DNA from 4 places in the Bacillus sp. BC08 genome. Region 1 is predicted to be linked to each of the others. Evidence: riboswitches for the same ligand, from Rfam matches in the RefSeq annotation. Region 1 holds a riboswitch; each other region holds the start of a gene.
The links. A riboswitch is a leader RNA that binds a small molecule or an ion and turns the genes downstream of it on or off. The one in region 1 is predicted to bind S-adenosylmethionine.
Positions count from the first base shown of each region.

Region 2: another riboswitch for S-adenosylmethionine. It lies ahead of ACXVYO_RS10255 (cyclase family protein); the one in region 1 lies ahead of metI (cystathionine gamma-synthase/O-acetylhomoserine thiolyase).
Region 3: another riboswitch for S-adenosylmethionine. It lies ahead of ACXVYO_RS00705 (peptide ABC transporter substrate-binding protein); the one in region 1 lies ahead of metI (cystathionine gamma-synthase/O-acetylhomoserine thiolyase).
Region 4: another riboswitch for S-adenosylmethionine. It lies ahead of ACXVYO_RS06770 (hypothetical protein); the one in region 1 lies ahead of metI (cystathionine gamma-synthase/O-acetylhomoserine thiolyase).

Region 1 is NZ_JBTGPA010000035.1:577,740-581,993, reverse strand. Features, by position in the region: gene metH (methionine synthase) at 1-17, opposite strand, end outside; gene ACXVYO_RS21095 (bifunctional homocysteine S-methyltransferase/methylenetetrahydrofolate reductase) at 17-1,849, opposite strand; SAM riboswitch class I at 1,920-2,029, opposite strand; SAM riboswitch class I at 2,233-2,342, shown strand; gene metI (cystathionine gamma-synthase/O-acetylhomoserine thiolyase) at 2,584-3,696, shown strand; gene metC (cystathionine beta-lyase) at 3,693-4,254, shown strand, end outside.
Region 2 is NZ_JBTGPA010000030.1:123,714-127,967, forward strand. Features, by position in the region: gene ACXVYO_RS10240 (MFS transporter) at 1-220, shown strand, start outside; gene ACXVYO_RS10245 (nucleotidyltransferase domain-containing protein) at 235-1,017, opposite strand; gene ACXVYO_RS10250 (PRK06851 family protein) at 1,139-2,248, opposite strand; SAM riboswitch class I at 2,397-2,509, shown strand; gene ACXVYO_RS10255 (cyclase family protein) at 2,594-3,226, shown strand; gene ACXVYO_RS10260 (hypothetical protein) at 3,254-3,634, opposite strand; partial or broken gene ACXVYO_RS10265 (ATP-binding protein) at 3,859-4,254, opposite strand, start outside.
Region 3 is NZ_JBTGPA010000007.1:49,831-54,084, reverse strand. Features, by position in the region: gene ACXVYO_RS00710 (ABC transporter substrate-binding protein) at 1-596, opposite strand, end outside; gene ACXVYO_RS00705 (peptide ABC transporter substrate-binding protein) at 1,004-2,644, opposite strand; SAM riboswitch class I at 2,778-2,882, opposite strand; gene ACXVYO_RS00700 (aldo/keto reductase) at 3,036-3,869, opposite strand; gene proC (pyrroline-5-carboxylate reductase) at 3,871-4,254, opposite strand, start outside.
Region 4 is NZ_JBTGPA010000027.1:98,155-102,408, forward strand. Features, by position in the region: gene ACXVYO_RS06755 (group-specific protein) at 1-254, opposite strand, end outside; gene ACXVYO_RS06760 (NAD(P)H-dependent oxidoreductase) at 251-826, opposite strand; gene ACXVYO_RS06765 (SWIM zinc finger family protein) at 850-1,239, opposite strand; gene ACXVYO_RS06770 (hypothetical protein) at 1,494-1,811, opposite strand; SAM riboswitch class I at 1,852-1,950, opposite strand; gene ACXVYO_RS06775 (hypothetical protein) at 2,073-2,264, shown strand; gene ACXVYO_RS06780 (YwiC-like family protein) at 2,297-3,019, opposite strand; gene ACXVYO_RS06785 (ECF transporter S component) at 3,204-3,905, opposite strand; gene ACXVYO_RS06790 (ABC transporter ATP-binding protein) at 3,878-4,254, opposite strand, start outside.

The DNA of each region.
Region 1 (4,254 bases):
TCTTCTATACATTTCATCAGTTAATACCTTCTTTCACTTCTTGCTTTTCTCTCACATATTTAACAAGATGTTCTGTAATTTCATATTTTAGAAATGGTGTAATAAGATAAATGCCGTTAAAATATTTCATCGCTGCATCAATCAATTCTTGTGAAATGCGAATCCCTTCCTCAATTGCTGCGTCTTTCGTTTCATGTCCATCCATTCTCTCCCTTATTTCTTCAGGTAGCGTAATTCCTGGCACCTCAAAATGAAGAAAATCTGCATTCCGTTTACTTATTAATGGCATAATCCCAATGAAAATAGGTTGTTCCAAATGCTTTGTCGCTTCATACACTTCTTCAATTAACGCTATATCGTAAATTGGCTGTGTTAAGAAATATTCCGCTCCAGCATCTATTTTCCGTTCCATCCGCTTAACCGCTGCTTTTAAATGTCTTACATGCGGATTAAACGCACCTCCTACTGAAAATCTTGTTGCTGGTCCTATTGATTTCCCTAAAATGGAGCGCCCATCATTCATTTCTTTGATCATCTTAATGAGCTCAATAGAGGACAAATCATATACAGAAGTAGCACCTGGAAAATCACCAACACGTGCTGGATCCCCAGTTAAAGCTAGCACTTCTTCCATGCCTAACGCTGATAAGCCTAGTAAATGAGATTGTAGTCCGATGACGTTATGGTCTCTACACGTTAAATGCGTCAATACCGGAATATCATGCTTCGTTAATAATGCCCCCATTGCCATATTCGAGACGCGAGGCGATGCTAATGAATTATCTGCTAGAGTAATAGCATCTGCTCCAGCTCTTTTCAATGCTTTTGCGCCTTCAAAAAATCGCTGCGTATCTAATGTTTTCGGTGGATCTAATTCCACTACTACTGTTGTTTGTTTTTTTGCTTTCTCTGCTAATGTGACATGAGCTTTCGAACGTTTCTCGTGTGTATGAACTACTTTTGGTCTTTGAATCGTATCCTTTTCTATTACAGGTGTAACATTTGCAATTGCACGTTTCATACTTTCAATATGTTCTGGAGTCGTGCCACAACAACCACCTAATAACCGAATACCTTGCTCAATAAATTTTGGTGTCATCGCTTCGAAATAAGCTGGACTTCCCTCATATACGTAACGTCCCTCCACATAATTTGGGAGACCTGCATTCGGATATGCTGACAAGTATCCATTTTGCGGAATCGATATCATTTTAAAAGCTTCCGTCATATGAAGCGGTCCTAGTTGGCAGTTCAATCCAACAACATTTGCACCGTAATCTAGAAGTTGTTTTAAGATTTCATTTACATCATTTCCATTTTGAGTTGTGCCTGCCTCATGCAATGCTAATTGAGCTACAATTGGAATATTCGTTTGTTTTCGTAACACCTGAACAGCATGAAGTAATTCAAACTCATCATAGAAAGTCTCTAATAGCAGTCCATCAACCTGTTCTTCTAGTAATGCACTTGCCTGCTCAAGTAGCATAAATTCTCGCTCCATATCAGTTGTTGTAACAGCTCCGATATGTTTCATGCCACCAATTGTTCCTAAAATTGCATTTCTCTCTGTCACAGATGCTTTCGCCAATTTTACTGCCGCTCTATTAATTTCAGTAACTTGATTTTCTAAACCATACATACGTAATTTCGCTTCATTTGCTCCGTACGTATTTGTTTGAATTACATCAGCCCCAGCAGCTACATATTGCTTATGAATCGATATAATTAAATCCGGATCAGATATATTTAATTCTTCAAAACTACTTTGCAAGCCATGTGAATGTAATAACGTTCCAACCGCCCCATCACCTATTACAATTCCTTTTGATAATAAATCTAGTAATTTCACAAATCTCCCTCATTTCTATCAATATAAAAACCCCCTCTTCACTTTGAAGAGGGGGACATAATCAATCCTCCTCTTATCATGCAAAACATTCGTTTTGCAGGTATTAGCACCGTTTCAAACATTTTGTTTGAAGGTTGCCGGGTTTCACAGGGCCTTTCCCTCCACCGCTCTCAATAAGAGTTTGTCTTTATTATTTTATTTATGTAGCTAAAAGGAAATACGTTCCCCTTTTAACAATGTTTGTTAATTTTTTAATAAATTTAGCATGCACAAATGCAAAAGTCAATGACACTTGCGGAAAAATAAAAATTATTTAAAATAAAGTTGCAATTCAATTATCTTTTGTTGTAAAGTTAAAAACATAATAAAATTTCATACGAACATTCTTATCTAGAGAGGTAGAGGGACTGGCCCTATGACGCCTCAGCAACCATTAACATTTGTTAATAAGGTGCTAATTCCAGCAAATTGTGAAAAATTTGACAGATGAGAAGAAGACTCTATTCAAACCGAAAGCCTTCTTCTTAGAAGGCTTTTTTTATTTTCCCCCGCTATTTGAGGGCAGTAAGATTCCCAACTCAAAATTCAGCTGAAGCAAAGAAGTTAGGTGAGAATCGACTGCCCGTAAAAGCCCGATTGGTGAGGGCTGATGATCAGTGGGGGATGCCCCCTCACTGATTAATGTTTCACTTTACATTCACTTAATTGTTAATTTAAAAAGGAGGAATTTTTACATGTCAACTATTGAAACAAAACTAGCACAAATCGGAAACCGGAGCGAAACTACAACAGGAACTGTTAATCCGCCTGTTTATTTCTCAACTGCTTATCGTCACGAAGGAATTGGTAAATCTACTGGTTTTGACTATTCACGAACTGGAAATCCAACTCGCGGTCTTTTAGAACAGGCAATCGCAGACTTAGAATACGGCGAACAAGGTTATGCCTGTAGCTCCGGAATGGCGGCTGTTCTCCTCGTCCTTTCGCTATTCCGTTCTGGAGACGAACTTATTGTGTCTGAAGATTTATACGGTGGCACTTATCGATTATTTTCTGAGCACGAAAAAAAGTGGAACGTTCGATGTAGATACGTAAATACACAATCTATTAAACAAATTGAGAAAGCTATCACAACTGAAACGAAAGCTATTTTCATAGAAACTCCGACTAATCCATTAATGCAAGTTACTGATATTACCGCTGTCGCAACTGTAGCAAAAAGACACGGACTACTCCTTATTGTCGACAACACATTCTACACACCTTATATACAGCAGCCATTAACAGAAGGTGCAGACATTGTACTGCATAGTGCAACGAAATATTTAGGCGGGCATAACGATGTACTAAGCGGACTTGTCGTTGCAAAAGGAAAGGAACTTTGTGAGGAAATCGCTCATTATCATAATGCATCAGGCGCGGTCTTAAGCCCATTTGATTCATGGCTATTAATTCGTGGTATGAAAACGTTAGCGCTTCGCATGAGACAACATGAAGAAAATGCAAAAGCAGTTGTTGCTTATTTAAATGATGAAGATGGTGTGACAGATGTATTTTATCCTGGAAGAGGCGGCATGATCTCATTTCGTTTAAAAGATGAAACTTGGATCAATCCATTCCTACAATCTTTATCCTTAATTACATTTGCTGAAAGTCTCGGTGGTGTTGAAAGTTTAATGACATATCCGGCAACACAAACACACGCTGATATTCCTGAAGAAATCAGAACAGCAAACGGTGTATGTAATCGTCTTCTTCGATTTTCCGTCGGTATTGAAAATAGTAACGATTTAATTCAAGACTTACAGCAAGCCATTAAACTTGTAAAAGAAGGTGTAAGAATATGAGTTATTCTATAGATACACTTTTACTACACAACCAATATAAACACGACTCGCAAACAGGAGCTGTTAACGTTCCCATCTATAACACATCAACATTCCACCAATTTGATGTAGATACGTTCGGGAAATATGACTATAGCCGCTCTGGTAATCCAACACGTGAAGCGCTTGAAGATATCATTGCTTTATTAGAAGGCGGAACAAAAGGATTTGCCTTCGCATCGGGAATTGCAGCGATTTCTACTGCATTCCTCCTTCTTTCACAAGGTGATCACGTACTCATTTCAGAAGACGTATACGGAGGCACTTATCGAATTATAACTGAAGTTCTCTCACGTTACGGTGTTTCACATACATTTGTTGATATGACCAATTTGGAAGAAATAAAGCAGAACATTAAGCCAAACACAAAACTCTTTTATGTAGAAACACCTTCTAATCCACTTTTAAAAGTGACAGATATTCGTGCTGTTTCTCAACTTGCCAAATCTATTAATGCCCTTACTTTTGTTGATAATACATTTTTGACACCATTATTCCAGAAGCCACTTGATCTTGGTG
Region 2 (4,254 bases), on a different contig from region 1:
TCAAATATTAAATGCATATGTAACACAATACTTCCCATCCCATATTCGAGCTACCTCCTTAGGCTGGGGACTTGGACTTGGCCGAGTTGGTGCAATCGCTGGTCCTATTCTTGTCGGCATTATTATGACAATGCAATACGACTTAGCATGGAATTTTTACTTGTTCTCATTCGCAGGTCTCATCGCAGCTATATCTGTTTTCTTTATTCCTACAAAATAAAAAAGAGCACAAACTCACTTGTGCTCTTTTTCATTTACTGCAAACAACATATCTCGAAACAATGTATTCAAACTCTCAATATCGATCCCTGGTCCCTTTTCAATTCCTTTTACATGTCGCTCATAGTAATGAATTTGTTCTTCTAAAAATTGATTCAAAACCTCAATTTTTAATCCAATATCTAATTCCGTACCTGCCTTTTTCTTTATTAACAACTGTTCAATTTCATCTAGTACGCTACGTTCTAATGATAATTCTGTAATCAATCGATCGAATTCTACAGGAGGCAAAGTTGTTTTCTCCTCTAACCACTTACAAGCTAAAATAGGACGTAATACATAAAAGTACTTTTTCAATTTTACATTCTCACCTTGCAAAAATTCACGATAATTTTTTGAAGCCATATGTAAGTAATGATATATCGTTGCTTTTGGATCAAATTGCTTATCACTCATTTGCTGAAGCTGTTCTGGAAAATGAGTGTTTTTCGAATAAAAAATCGGTGATCGAATCCATTCAAGTAAAGCTGGGTTTGACTTTGCGAATAGTTGTAACGCCTTTTTAATATCCCATCCACTTATATCTAAATCGTCACTAATCGGATACTCAATTACATCTCGTTTATCATGAATTGATAAATACCACTCTACGGGATGCATATAAACAAATCTAACATCATAATCGCTATCTTTCGATGGAAACCCCCAAGCACGACTCCCTGATTCTACCGCAAATAAAATTTTCACATCATTCTCTTTTTCAATTCTTTCTAACTCCGCTCTAATTTTCTCTCTCATTTCATACCCTCTCCATTTTTTGATTATTTCCTTGGAAATTCGACAAATATATTACTAAGTTTACTACATACTAAAATAGCTGTCAGAAAATTCCCGACAGCCTATCAAAATGCTTCATTTTTTACTTGTTCTTTTCTGATACACTAACCGCAATTCGTTCAAACTCTTTTTGAATCTCCTCTTTATATGCATCTACTTTTGAAAAATCCATAGCAGTAATATAAATTCGTTCTAATTTATCACGAACTGATTTCGCTTTCGCTAAGAAAGACATCGCCTCATTCATTTTTGCTTTATATTGAATCGAAACATCGCGAATTTCTGTCGCATACTTCTCATCCGTCCCTGGTGTCACAATAAGGGCATACATATCTATAATTTCATCACCTTCGCGGCTTGGAAAATATTCATGTGGTGCGGTGCTATCAAAAATTGCAAACCCTAATTCTCTTACGATAACCATATCAAGACTATTGGGGTCAAATCCACAATGATATACTTCAACTTCAAAGCCTTTTTCTTCTGCTGCCTTAGCTAATTTTTTGAGCATTGTTGATTTCCCAGAGCCTGGGCGTCCTTTTATAAAATAACGATGTGGTAATCCTTCTGTTAAATTAGGAACAAAATCAACTGCTCCTTTCGGTGTAGCCGCTCCTAAAAAACGATGTTTCACAAGCGATTGTTTCCCGCCTTTATCTGTAAATAGCTTCTGAATCAGCTGATCAGTTAGTTCATTTGCTTTATTAAAATCAATATTATTAATATATATTTTCTCCCACTCATCATGTATAACTAGTGCCTCGTTAAAACAAGCGTAAGCAGTTTGAAAAGCCTTGCTTGCTTCTGAAACAAATCGTTCAATTTCTACCTTCTGCTTTCTTAATTTATCTGAGTCCCAAGCAACCCCTAAATTGATATACTCCTCAACAACTCCTGGCGTTTTCGGTTCGATAACATGCGGAGATGTTCCATCAACAATTCCTACTTTTAACTTCGGGATAATGACACCATCAACCGATTTATTATCGGAAGAACAATGTAAAAATTCAATATCATATCCTTTTTCAACCCATTCACGACCTATTGCCTTAATTAAAGAAGATTTCCCGGTTCCAGGACCACCCTTTAAAATAAATAATCTGTCTAACCCTTTCAAATTCTCATCGTATAAATTATGAAATCCTCTAGCTGTATTTCCACCAGCGTAATAATTCAATACATTCCCTGTCACTGCACTCACTCCTTCGCAGCATTCTATTTACATAAGCTACAATATGCGAGCAGCTTTATTTGGGTGAATACCTATTTTATATTGCGCAAAAAAAGGAAATGAATTACAATTTAAATACAATGAATATTCAGAACTAAAATTTAATATGTCTTTATCAAGAGAGGCAGAGGGACCGGCCCTTTGACGCCCAGCAACCTCAGTTTATACAAACTGAATAGGTGCTAATTCCTGCAAAATGCATTGCATTTTGAAAGATAAAACGTAACTATTGTGTGCAAAACTCATCTTTCTTGATTATGAAAGGTGAGTTTTTTTATTTTAAAACATATATTGGAGGTATTTAAAGTGAAAGTAATTGACCTATCACAAACATTTGAAAACAATATGTCCCAATTCCCTGGAACACCAAAAATCAATTTAGGAGCCATTACAAGCGTTGAAGAGACAGGCTATCAAGTTACAGATTTTCATTCTGTCGTCCATGTTGGCACACATTGTGATGCTCCTGCACATTTCATTTCAGACGCAACGACTATTGACCAACTCCCCCTTGATCAATTTGTAGGCGAAGCCGTTCTTATCGATGTAACTCATATTCAAGAGCGAAAGTTACGTAAGGAAGTATTGCATAATGTTGATATACAAGAAGGGGATATTGTTATTTTCCATTCCAATCTATCTACTAAATGGAATACAGAAGCGTATGAAAAAGAAGCTTTTTATCTTTCTGAAGAATTAGCCGAAGAACTAGTTCAATTAAAAGTAAAATCGGTCGGTTTAGATTTTATTTCTCCTGACGAGGTAACGACAGAAACATCACCAATTCATCACATACTACTTGGGAATAATATTTGTTTAATTGAAAACTTAACAAACTTAGATGCCATTCACACGAAGCGTTTCTTCTTCTCAGCGGCACCTTTAAAAATTAAAGATAGCGACGGTGCTTTCGCAAGGGCATTCGCTGTAATTTTTTAAACAAACTATACAAAAAAGCAAAGATCATCATTGACCTTTGCTTCTATTTTTTTTATTTAAACTAAGAAAGAATTGCTCAACACGAGGACGTAACCAAGCCAAATAATCTTTCTCTTTCTTCTTTGTACAAGCTATTTCTTCCCCATCTACCATTCCGACAAGCTCTAGCTCTAACAGTTGCCTCGTAAATGCTAACATATTTATTTCTTCGTCTGGATACTCTTCTTTTAATTTCTCCTCAATTTCTCCCAATAAAAAACCGTCACGCATCATTGCCAATGCATCAATCCAAAGTGGCGGCATTTCATATTTTTCTCCTGTAATTGTATCTTTGACAATATAATTCTTTTGCTCTTTTCGAAATTGAATCGTGTGCAAGCATACAGTCGAATTTAATGTTAATTCCATCATACCACCTCTTTCATAATATCTGCATAGAAAAAAGGATGCGCGTGCACCCCTTCTTTTCCTAACACTACCGAACCGTTACATGAATAACAAATCTCATGTCGATATTTTCCTCCATTATAAACGAAGTATTTTATAAAAAAAACCCTTCTTTAAACATTTTATAAAATGTTTATATTTACACAACAAGAACACTTTTCTGAAAAATATTTTCTTCTAGTGCATTATACTGTCGGTAAAGAAATTTCCACTTTCGTTCCTATTCCCACGCTACTTTGAATCGCGATACTTCCTTGATGTTCCTTAATAATTTTAAATGTAATCATTAATCCAAGTCCCATACCATTTTCCTTTGTTGTGTAAAAAGCCTTTCCAACCTTCTCTAGCTTCTCCTTCTCTATACCAAAGCCTTGCTCATCAACAGACATGCACAAATGCCCTTCAGTTTTTCGATATGCACGGATATGAATATCTCCACCTTCTGGCATTGATTTTATTCCATTTTTAATAATATTTAATAACACTTATTTTAATCGTTTATCATCACCATTTATAACAGGTAAATTCCCATCTACTTGCGAATGAAATCCCACTCTATACTACACTGCATAACTTTCCAT
Region 3 (4,254 bases), on a different contig from region 1:
AAGTACTCTTCGTTAATTGGTAAGAATGTTGAGAATGTCGTTAAGCTTAAGAAGTAGGGAACAGGACGGTCTAGTTGTACTTCTAACGTTTTATCATCAAGAGCTTTGACCCCTAGTTGATCAATTGGCAATTGTTTCTGGCTTATTTGTTTCGCATTCTGTATATCGAAGAATAAGAACGCATATTCAGCTGCTGTATCAGGATTTACGGCACGTTGCCAAGCGAAGACGAAGTCCTTTGCTGTAACGGGAGTACCGTTTGACCATTTTGAATCACGCAGGTGGAATGTATATTTTGTTTTATCGGGACTAACGTCAACCGACTCAGCAACACCAGGAATTGGTTTGTTATCTTCTCCCATTGCATATAAACCTTCAAAAACATTTCGCATTACGCTCATGGATTCCCCATCCGTTGCTTTTGCAACATCCATTGTTGGAATTTCTGAAGCGAATGATAAGTTAATTGCCTGTTTATCAGGTGCTTTATCATTTGCTTTCGCTCCGCTTGCATGATCTTTATTTCCCCCACAAGCAGTTAGTAATAGACTTGCCCCTAAAACAGATGCAACAACAGGTACAACTTTTTTCTTCATTGTTCGTTCCTCCCTAAATGTGTTGTTCGTAACGTCGTAATGTCCACGTTTTGAAGTGTAGCTATAGAAGAAGAGAAAACCTATTACAGATATGTGCGTGTAGGTAATCAGGTGTTCTATATGTATATACATGTTGAACTATAATCTATCGTTATATGTTTCAACGTAGTAGACGTTATATTTTTATGGTGAAATATTTCGTTTCTTTGATTATTTAGAATATTAACACTGGAAAGAACTATATGTCAATAATAAAAATAGATTGTTATTTTTATGGAATAATATATTAAAAAAGCAGATTTCCTCGTAGTGAGGAACCTGCTTTTCATATGTTTTGCTAAAAAAACAATTGGTGCGGGTTAATAATCAGTGGGGATGAAGAGAACCTAACTGATTAAAGTTTCGCTTTATTTTTCAATTTTTGCCCATTTGAAGTTTAATTGACCTGCAAAGTCTACTTGCACAATTCCTTTTACATAAGAACGTTCTAAATAAGATTCGCCTTTTTGGTAAAGAGGAGCGATAACAGAGTCTTTAAATAATATTTTCTCGGATGTTAGTAATGCTTCCCAGCGAGCTTTTTCATCACCAGCTAAAGTTGTTTTTACTTTTGCTATTGTTTCATCAAACTCCTTATTAGAGTAATGATCTAAGTTGTAAGGGTTATTCGTTGTAAATAGCTCAAGGAATGTAATTGGATCCGCAAAGTCAGGGCTCCAGCCGTCAATTCCAATTTCGTAGTCACCTTTTAATAAAAGTGAAACTTGTTGTTTACGTGGTTGCGGCTTTATATTTACCGTTAAGCCATCTAAATTCTTTTCTAGTTGTCCTTTTAAGAATTCACCAGTTTTCTTTTCAAGGTCACCGTCACTTGTTAATAGTTCTAACGTTATTTTTTCAGACCCAAGTTCTTGTTTTGCTTTTTTCCATAATTCTTGAGCAGATTTTGTATCAACCTTTGTTAAATCGCCGTTTGCAGCACGGAAATCTGTTCCGTCAGGTCCTTTTGCAAAGTTTTTCGGCACGAGACTAGAGGTTGGTGTAGAGCCGTCATTTAATAACGTATTTACAAAGGATTTTCGATCAATTGTTTGATCGATTGCTTGGCGTGCAGAAACGTTTTGAAGTACTTTGTTTTGTTGATTCATACGTAGAAACTGTACCCCTACGTTTGGACGTTCTTTAAAGTTAGCATCCTTTTTATATTTATCAACGAAGTCAGATGTTAGTTTGATACGATCTAATTGTTTTGACTCGAATAAATTTACTTCTGTAGATTTTTCTTTTACGACGTTAAAATTGATTTCTTCCAGTTTGACAGTATCTTTATCCCAATAGGTAGGGTTTTTCTTAAATTTAAAGCTTTGTTCGTGCTTCCAATCGCTTAGTGTAAAAGCTCCGTTGTACAAGAGTGTATTATCTTCTAATGCATACTTATCACCTTGTGCTTTAAAGAATTCCTCGTTAATTGGTAGAAATGTAGGGAACGCTGTTAAGCTAATAAAGTATGGAACAGGACGTTCTAATTCTACCTCAAACGTATGGTCATCAATTGCTTTTACACCAAGTTGATCGGCTGGAAGTTCTTTGTTGTTAATTTTTGTTGCATTTTTAATATCAAAGAATAGAAATGCATATTCAGAGGCTGTTGCTGGATCAACAGCTCTTTGCCAAGCAAAGACAAAGTCTTTCGCAGTAACAGGAGTGCCGTTTGACCATTTTGAATCTCGTAAATGGAATGTGTATTTCGTCTTATCGCCACTTACTTCATGAGATTTTGCAACACCAGGGACAGGTTTGTTACCTTCACCAAGATTATACAAACCTTCAAATACGTTTCTCATTACTTGACCAGAATCAGTATCTGTAGCACGAGCTGTATCCATTGTTCGTATTTCAGTAGGTGAAGATAAGTTTAAAACCTGCTTACTAGGCGCCTCGTCTTTTGCATTTGCTCCACTTGCTTCGTTTTTATAACTACCGCAACCAGTTAATAAAATACTTACTCCTACAACTGATGCAATACCGGGTACAAACTTCTTTTTCATTTGATTTTCCTCCTAAATAATTAAGTTTGGATGATGATGAGGGAAATGAAAAATAAAAAAATCCCTCTTTTCATATTGAGAAAGAGGGATTTTTACGTACAAGTTATGCACCCGTATATAAACGAAGTCCCTCATTCTATCTTTCAAGCATAAAGCTTGCAGGAAGTGGCACAGTATTCAAAATGAACCTGTTGCCGAGGTTTCAAAGGGCCAGTCCCTCCACCTCTCTTGATACAATGAGTAAACGAATAAACTTTATTAATTTTTGTGTTTCTTTGATAATTCAAAATATTACACCTTGGATAATGAAGTGTCAACCAAATGAAATATAGTTTAAATTTTCAGTTTTCTCTAATGAAAAAAACCACTGCATATGGCAGTGGTTTTTCTATTAGAAGTTAAAGTTATCTGGATCTGGACCAACGCGACGATCTTCATTTAGAGCTTGAATTGCTTTCATGTCATCAGCGCTTAATTCAAAATCAAATATATTTGCATTTTCAATAATGCGATGTTCTTTAATAGATTTAGGGATTGTTACAACTTCGTTTTGTAGATCCCAGCGTAAAATAATTTGTGCAGTTGATTTACTATATTTTGTTGCAATGTCTTGTAATGTTGGGTTGTCTAGCAGTTGGCCTTGCATTAATGGTGACCAAGCTTCAAGTTGGATGTTATGTTCTTTACAGAAAGCATGCAGCTCTTCTTGTGCTAAACGTGGGTGGTATTCCACTTGGTTGACCATTGGCTTAATTTCAGCAATTTCAAATACGTCTTGTAAGTGGTGAATATGGAAATTACTCACACCGATAGCGCGAACACGGCCATCTTTATAAAGCTTTTCTAACGCTTTCCATGATTCAGTATATTTCCCTTTTACAGGCCAATGTACTAAATATAAATCTAAATATTCTAGACCTAATTTCTCTAATGTAGTTTCAAATGCTTGAAGTGTTGTTTCATATCCTTGATCGCTATTCCATACTTTTGATGTAATAAATAATTCTTCACGTGAAACACCTGATTCACGGATCCCTTGTCCAACGCCTTCTTCGTTTTGATAAATTGCTGCAGTATCAATACTGCGGTAGCCGTTTTTAATTGCTGCTTTTACAGATTCAATTACTTCTGAACCATCTTCTACTTTAAAAACACCTAAACCGAACCAAGGCATTTTTACACCGTTATGCAATGTTGTATAGTCTTTTAAACTTGTTAAATTCATATTATTTCCCCCTAGCTTTTTTGTTTGTTGCTTCTACTGCTTTTTGAATTGCTTCTGAAAAATTATATTCATATAAAGCTTTGAGGCCTTCAGCTGTGGAACCACCGGGTGTTGTTACTTGTTCGCGGAGATTAGCTGGATCTTGCGTTTGTTCAAGCATAGAAGCAGAGCCGGAAATCATTTGAATGACAAGGTGTTTTGCGGTTGCTTCATCGACTCCATAACTTTTTGTTGCTTCAATTAAGCTTTCAGCAAAGTAATAAAGGAAAGCTGGTGCACTTCCAGTAACTGCAGTAAGCTGATGAACTTCCTCTTCAGTGCAAAGTTGCGAAGTACCAATGCCTCTTAAAAGCAGTTGCAGGGTTTCTTGATGCATCTCGTTTAC
Region 4 (4,254 bases), on a different contig from region 1:
TGTGGATTGTTTTTAAGGAAATTCCACTGTAACGCTTTAGGAAGAAAATATGTTTCATACTCTTTACTTCCTCTTACTACCTCATCCACTTCTCTTTCACAAATTCCTCTTATTAAATAATCATTTCTTAATTGAATCTGTATTTGTTGAAACATTTCACTACATTTCTTCAATTGGATTAAACAATTAATATATGTACGAAAAAGTTCATTATCATACTGACAACACTTTATAATACGTTCCATTTCATTCATAATGTACGAGCCTTTTCTTCTATTTGTAATAACCACTTTTCCCGTTTCTCTACTTTACTCGTTTTCACAGATTGAAAAACAGATCGTTTTATATCGCGAATGCCGCAAAAACGTAATACACCTCGCTTCATCATAATCCAATCTGCTGATCGATATAATAGTGCGACGTACCATAACGGTGAATCTAACGTATTAATCACCCACGCCTTCTTCCCCTTCAATAATCCTTTCGGCAGGGCTCCTTCGTATTTATAAGCAAAACCAGCAACGAAAATGCGATCAATAAATCCTTTTAAAATAGCAGGCATCCCCCACCACCATATCGGATATATAAAGAGAAGTGTATCTGCTTCTTCTACTAACGTTCTGTACCGGGCTGTTTCTTCTTCATTTACTAAATCACGTCTTTTCTTCTCCTCATTAAATACAAGGACGGGATCAAATTGTTCTTTATATAAATCAAGTACCGTAACCGAATGATCTGTTTCCTGTAATCCTTTTTGCACATGCTTTAAAATCGCCGCGTTAAAACTGGAAGGACTGGGATGAGCGTATACAAGTAGTACATTCACTACAAAACAACTCCCTCTTTAAGTTAAAGTTTCCCCTTCTTTAACATCTTCTCTACAATTTGCACGTTTTTCGAACTTTGTAATAAACGGTTTAATACTGTAAGTAACTCTTCTTTGTCTAAATCTTTTAGTTTCTCTTTCACCGTACTTTCACCAGCACTTTGAATATCATAAACAACTGCCGCCATATGCTTGCAAAGATTCTCATAAGGACACTCGCAGCTACTTTCTGTAAAATCTTCAAGATCAATAATCACTTCATAGTTTCCTGCATTTCCAGTAACGAAAGCAAATATTTTCTTGTCTTGTATTTCAACATCGTCTACATGTCCCTCTTCATAATATTCATACCCTTTATCCAAAATGTACTTAGGAATCCATTTCGTTATATCCTGTAATAAGTAAGCGTACATAACAACACCTCTTCCTTTAATTCCCTTTTGACTTCAATAACCCCTGCATGTTATTCTAATAACTGTCAAATAGCAAGTCTATATGACAAAACGACTGACACCTATTCGGCGGAGGTGTCTCTTTTCATTTGCAGCCGATATGAAGTGCCTCTTTCAGGCACATTCAATCTTTGACACTACACACTCAACACCATTCCCTTGTATCAGGCTGCTTAAGCAGTCTTTTACTCTACATACTTCAAAAAAAAGAGAGCTTAGCTCCCTTTTCCCGCCTTATAAAATACCCCTTTTTCCGTATAGAGATATTCATCAGCTAATGTAATTTTCCCATCCAGTTTCAGTTCATCTAATAGTCTTGATAAATAAAATTGATGTAACATCTTTTTCGTGAATTTTCCTTCATGATGCGAAACGATATGTTCTTGAATATCTAACAATGATATTGGCTTATCTTGCTCTATCATATATTCATAAACTGTACTACGCAGTTTTACGTATTTTTCGAGTGTCACAGTACTTCGCAACCCCTTTCTTCTTAATATAAATTTTCGTAATCGGTTTTTTTGCAACAAAAAAACCTCTCCGATAAGAAGAAGTTACGTATATATCTTCGTCTTATCTCCCAGAACAAATATGTTCTGCTGGAATTAGCACCTGCATCGCGGTTGCTGGGTTTCATCGGGCCAGTCCCTCCACCTCTCTGGATAAGAAAATATTCACTTAATTCTTACTATACGTAATTTCATTTTAATTGTCAAACAAATATAACAAATAATATTTTCTTCTTTACTGCTCATACTATACATATATGAATATGCAAGGAGGATTATGAAATGCACGAAAATGCTCGCGGATATGTACAAGATTCATTTCAATCATTACAAGAAGCAAAACATTGTTTAGAAGCAGCACTACAGACTGTGGAAAAAGATTTTAATCGCGCACGTATTGAACAATCCCTTTATGCGATCGAACAAGCTATTCAACGTTGTGATTACACGGTTCACATTTTAGAACAAGATTGAAAAAGCTTCCCATCATAAGGTGGGAAGCTTTTTCAAATGGCATACTTCATAATTATTACCGTTATAATTAAAAAATATACAGAATTAGCAATTTCTAAAATACCTACTTTTATAATAGAAATCTTTTTACCATACAACATAATTGCCCGAATGACACTCGGTATGAAGATAAGAGAGCACCACGGATTGATAGCAAATACGATGATTGTTAATAAAATATGATACCCCCATGATATAAAACGATACTTCGGGTTGTTTTTCTCACGTATCATCGTTTTCACATAAAACGTACTTCCTAAAAAATATAAAAATGATATAAGCGCAATAAATAGTGCTGTTTTATCTATAAGTTTCATTGAAAAATAATAACTAACTAAACCACCAATACAGAAAACAATAATCGCACTAATGTCATTTAGTAACGCTCTTTCATTCTTTTGACGGGCGTAATACATATTTACTATAAATAATGGAATCATTACTGTTACGAATAAAAGAATGCGCCATTCATATACTAGAGAAATCATCCCAAATACGAAAGCGATGATAAAATATACAATTGCTGCGTGTAAAAACTCTTTTTTTCGTCTTTGCTTTATGTACGTAAGAAATGGATACGTAGCTAAATAGATAAAGAACCACGCTAAAAACAATGGAATATGATACATAGTAGGTTTCCCAAGTATGACACTTAATAGAAATGGTATAACGAGCATGGCCCATGCACCGTGTTGCTTCGGAATAACTAACTTCATTAACTATACACCTCCCTTTTGAAAATAGTTCTCACATACTATTATACAAATAATTTTATATAATAGCCGACATATATTGAATCGATTTTTTGACAATAAAAAATGCTCCTTACAATATGTAAGAAGCATGAAAGAGGCAAACGAATATGTAAGTCGCGACCCTACCTTATATGAATATGCTTTTCTATGCCATGTTATGCTTATCTAATATGCCATATTTCTTTTTAAATCTCGTAAGAATCGTAATCCAAGACGTACTAAATAGTAGTAAGAAAATAACATTCGAAATCGCATGGCTTAAATCGAAATAAAAACTTGCGATATAATACGAAACGACAGCTTCCCACGTTGCCTCACGTATAAACCCAAGAAGCCCCCATAAGTTCATAATCCAGCCAAATAAAAATCCAACAAACAATCCGTATAGAAGTCTTCCCCATAGCTTTTTCATTAAAAATGTATTCCGTAATAATCCAGCTATAAAACCAATCATGCCCCAGGAAAACATTTGCCACGGCGTCCACGGACCTTGTCCTAAAAAAATGTTTGATACGATAGCTGCTGTTGCACCGATCATAAAACCAGTTTCACTCCCAAACACAATCGCAGAAACGATAATGATAAATGAAGTCGGTTGTACACTTGGTAAAATAGAGAATGGTACGCGGCTAACTGCTGCAATTGCCGCTAACACAGCAACGAGAACAATTTCACGTGAAACAAACGCCTTTCTTTCAAAGCGGATATAGAAAGGTAACATAATAACAACTAATAAAAACAAACTACTTAACATGTAATAACCATCCATGATAAGCGTCGTAAAGAGTAATGTGCCTATTATTACTGCAAAAATACATATTATGAATGCAACATATCGTTTGGACACGCTTCGTACACATCCTCCCACGTTAATGCATATGGCAATTCTTTTCGAATGAATCGATTGATGGATGTTGTATAAAAGAAGTTTCCACTAAAAAATTCTTTCGGTGCATCATTCATAATAACTGCTCCATCAAATAACATCATACATTGATCAACGTATTTCGCTGCAAACTCAATATCATGTGTTGCCATTACAATTGTTGTGCCTTCTTTTTGTAATTTCCTAAATAGCTCTCCTACTCTTTCTTTCTTCCATGGATCTAATCCCTTTGTCGGTTCATCAAGTAATAATAAAGTTGGCTTTGATAATAACGTTGTACATAACGCAAGTAGTTGTTGTTCTCCCCCGC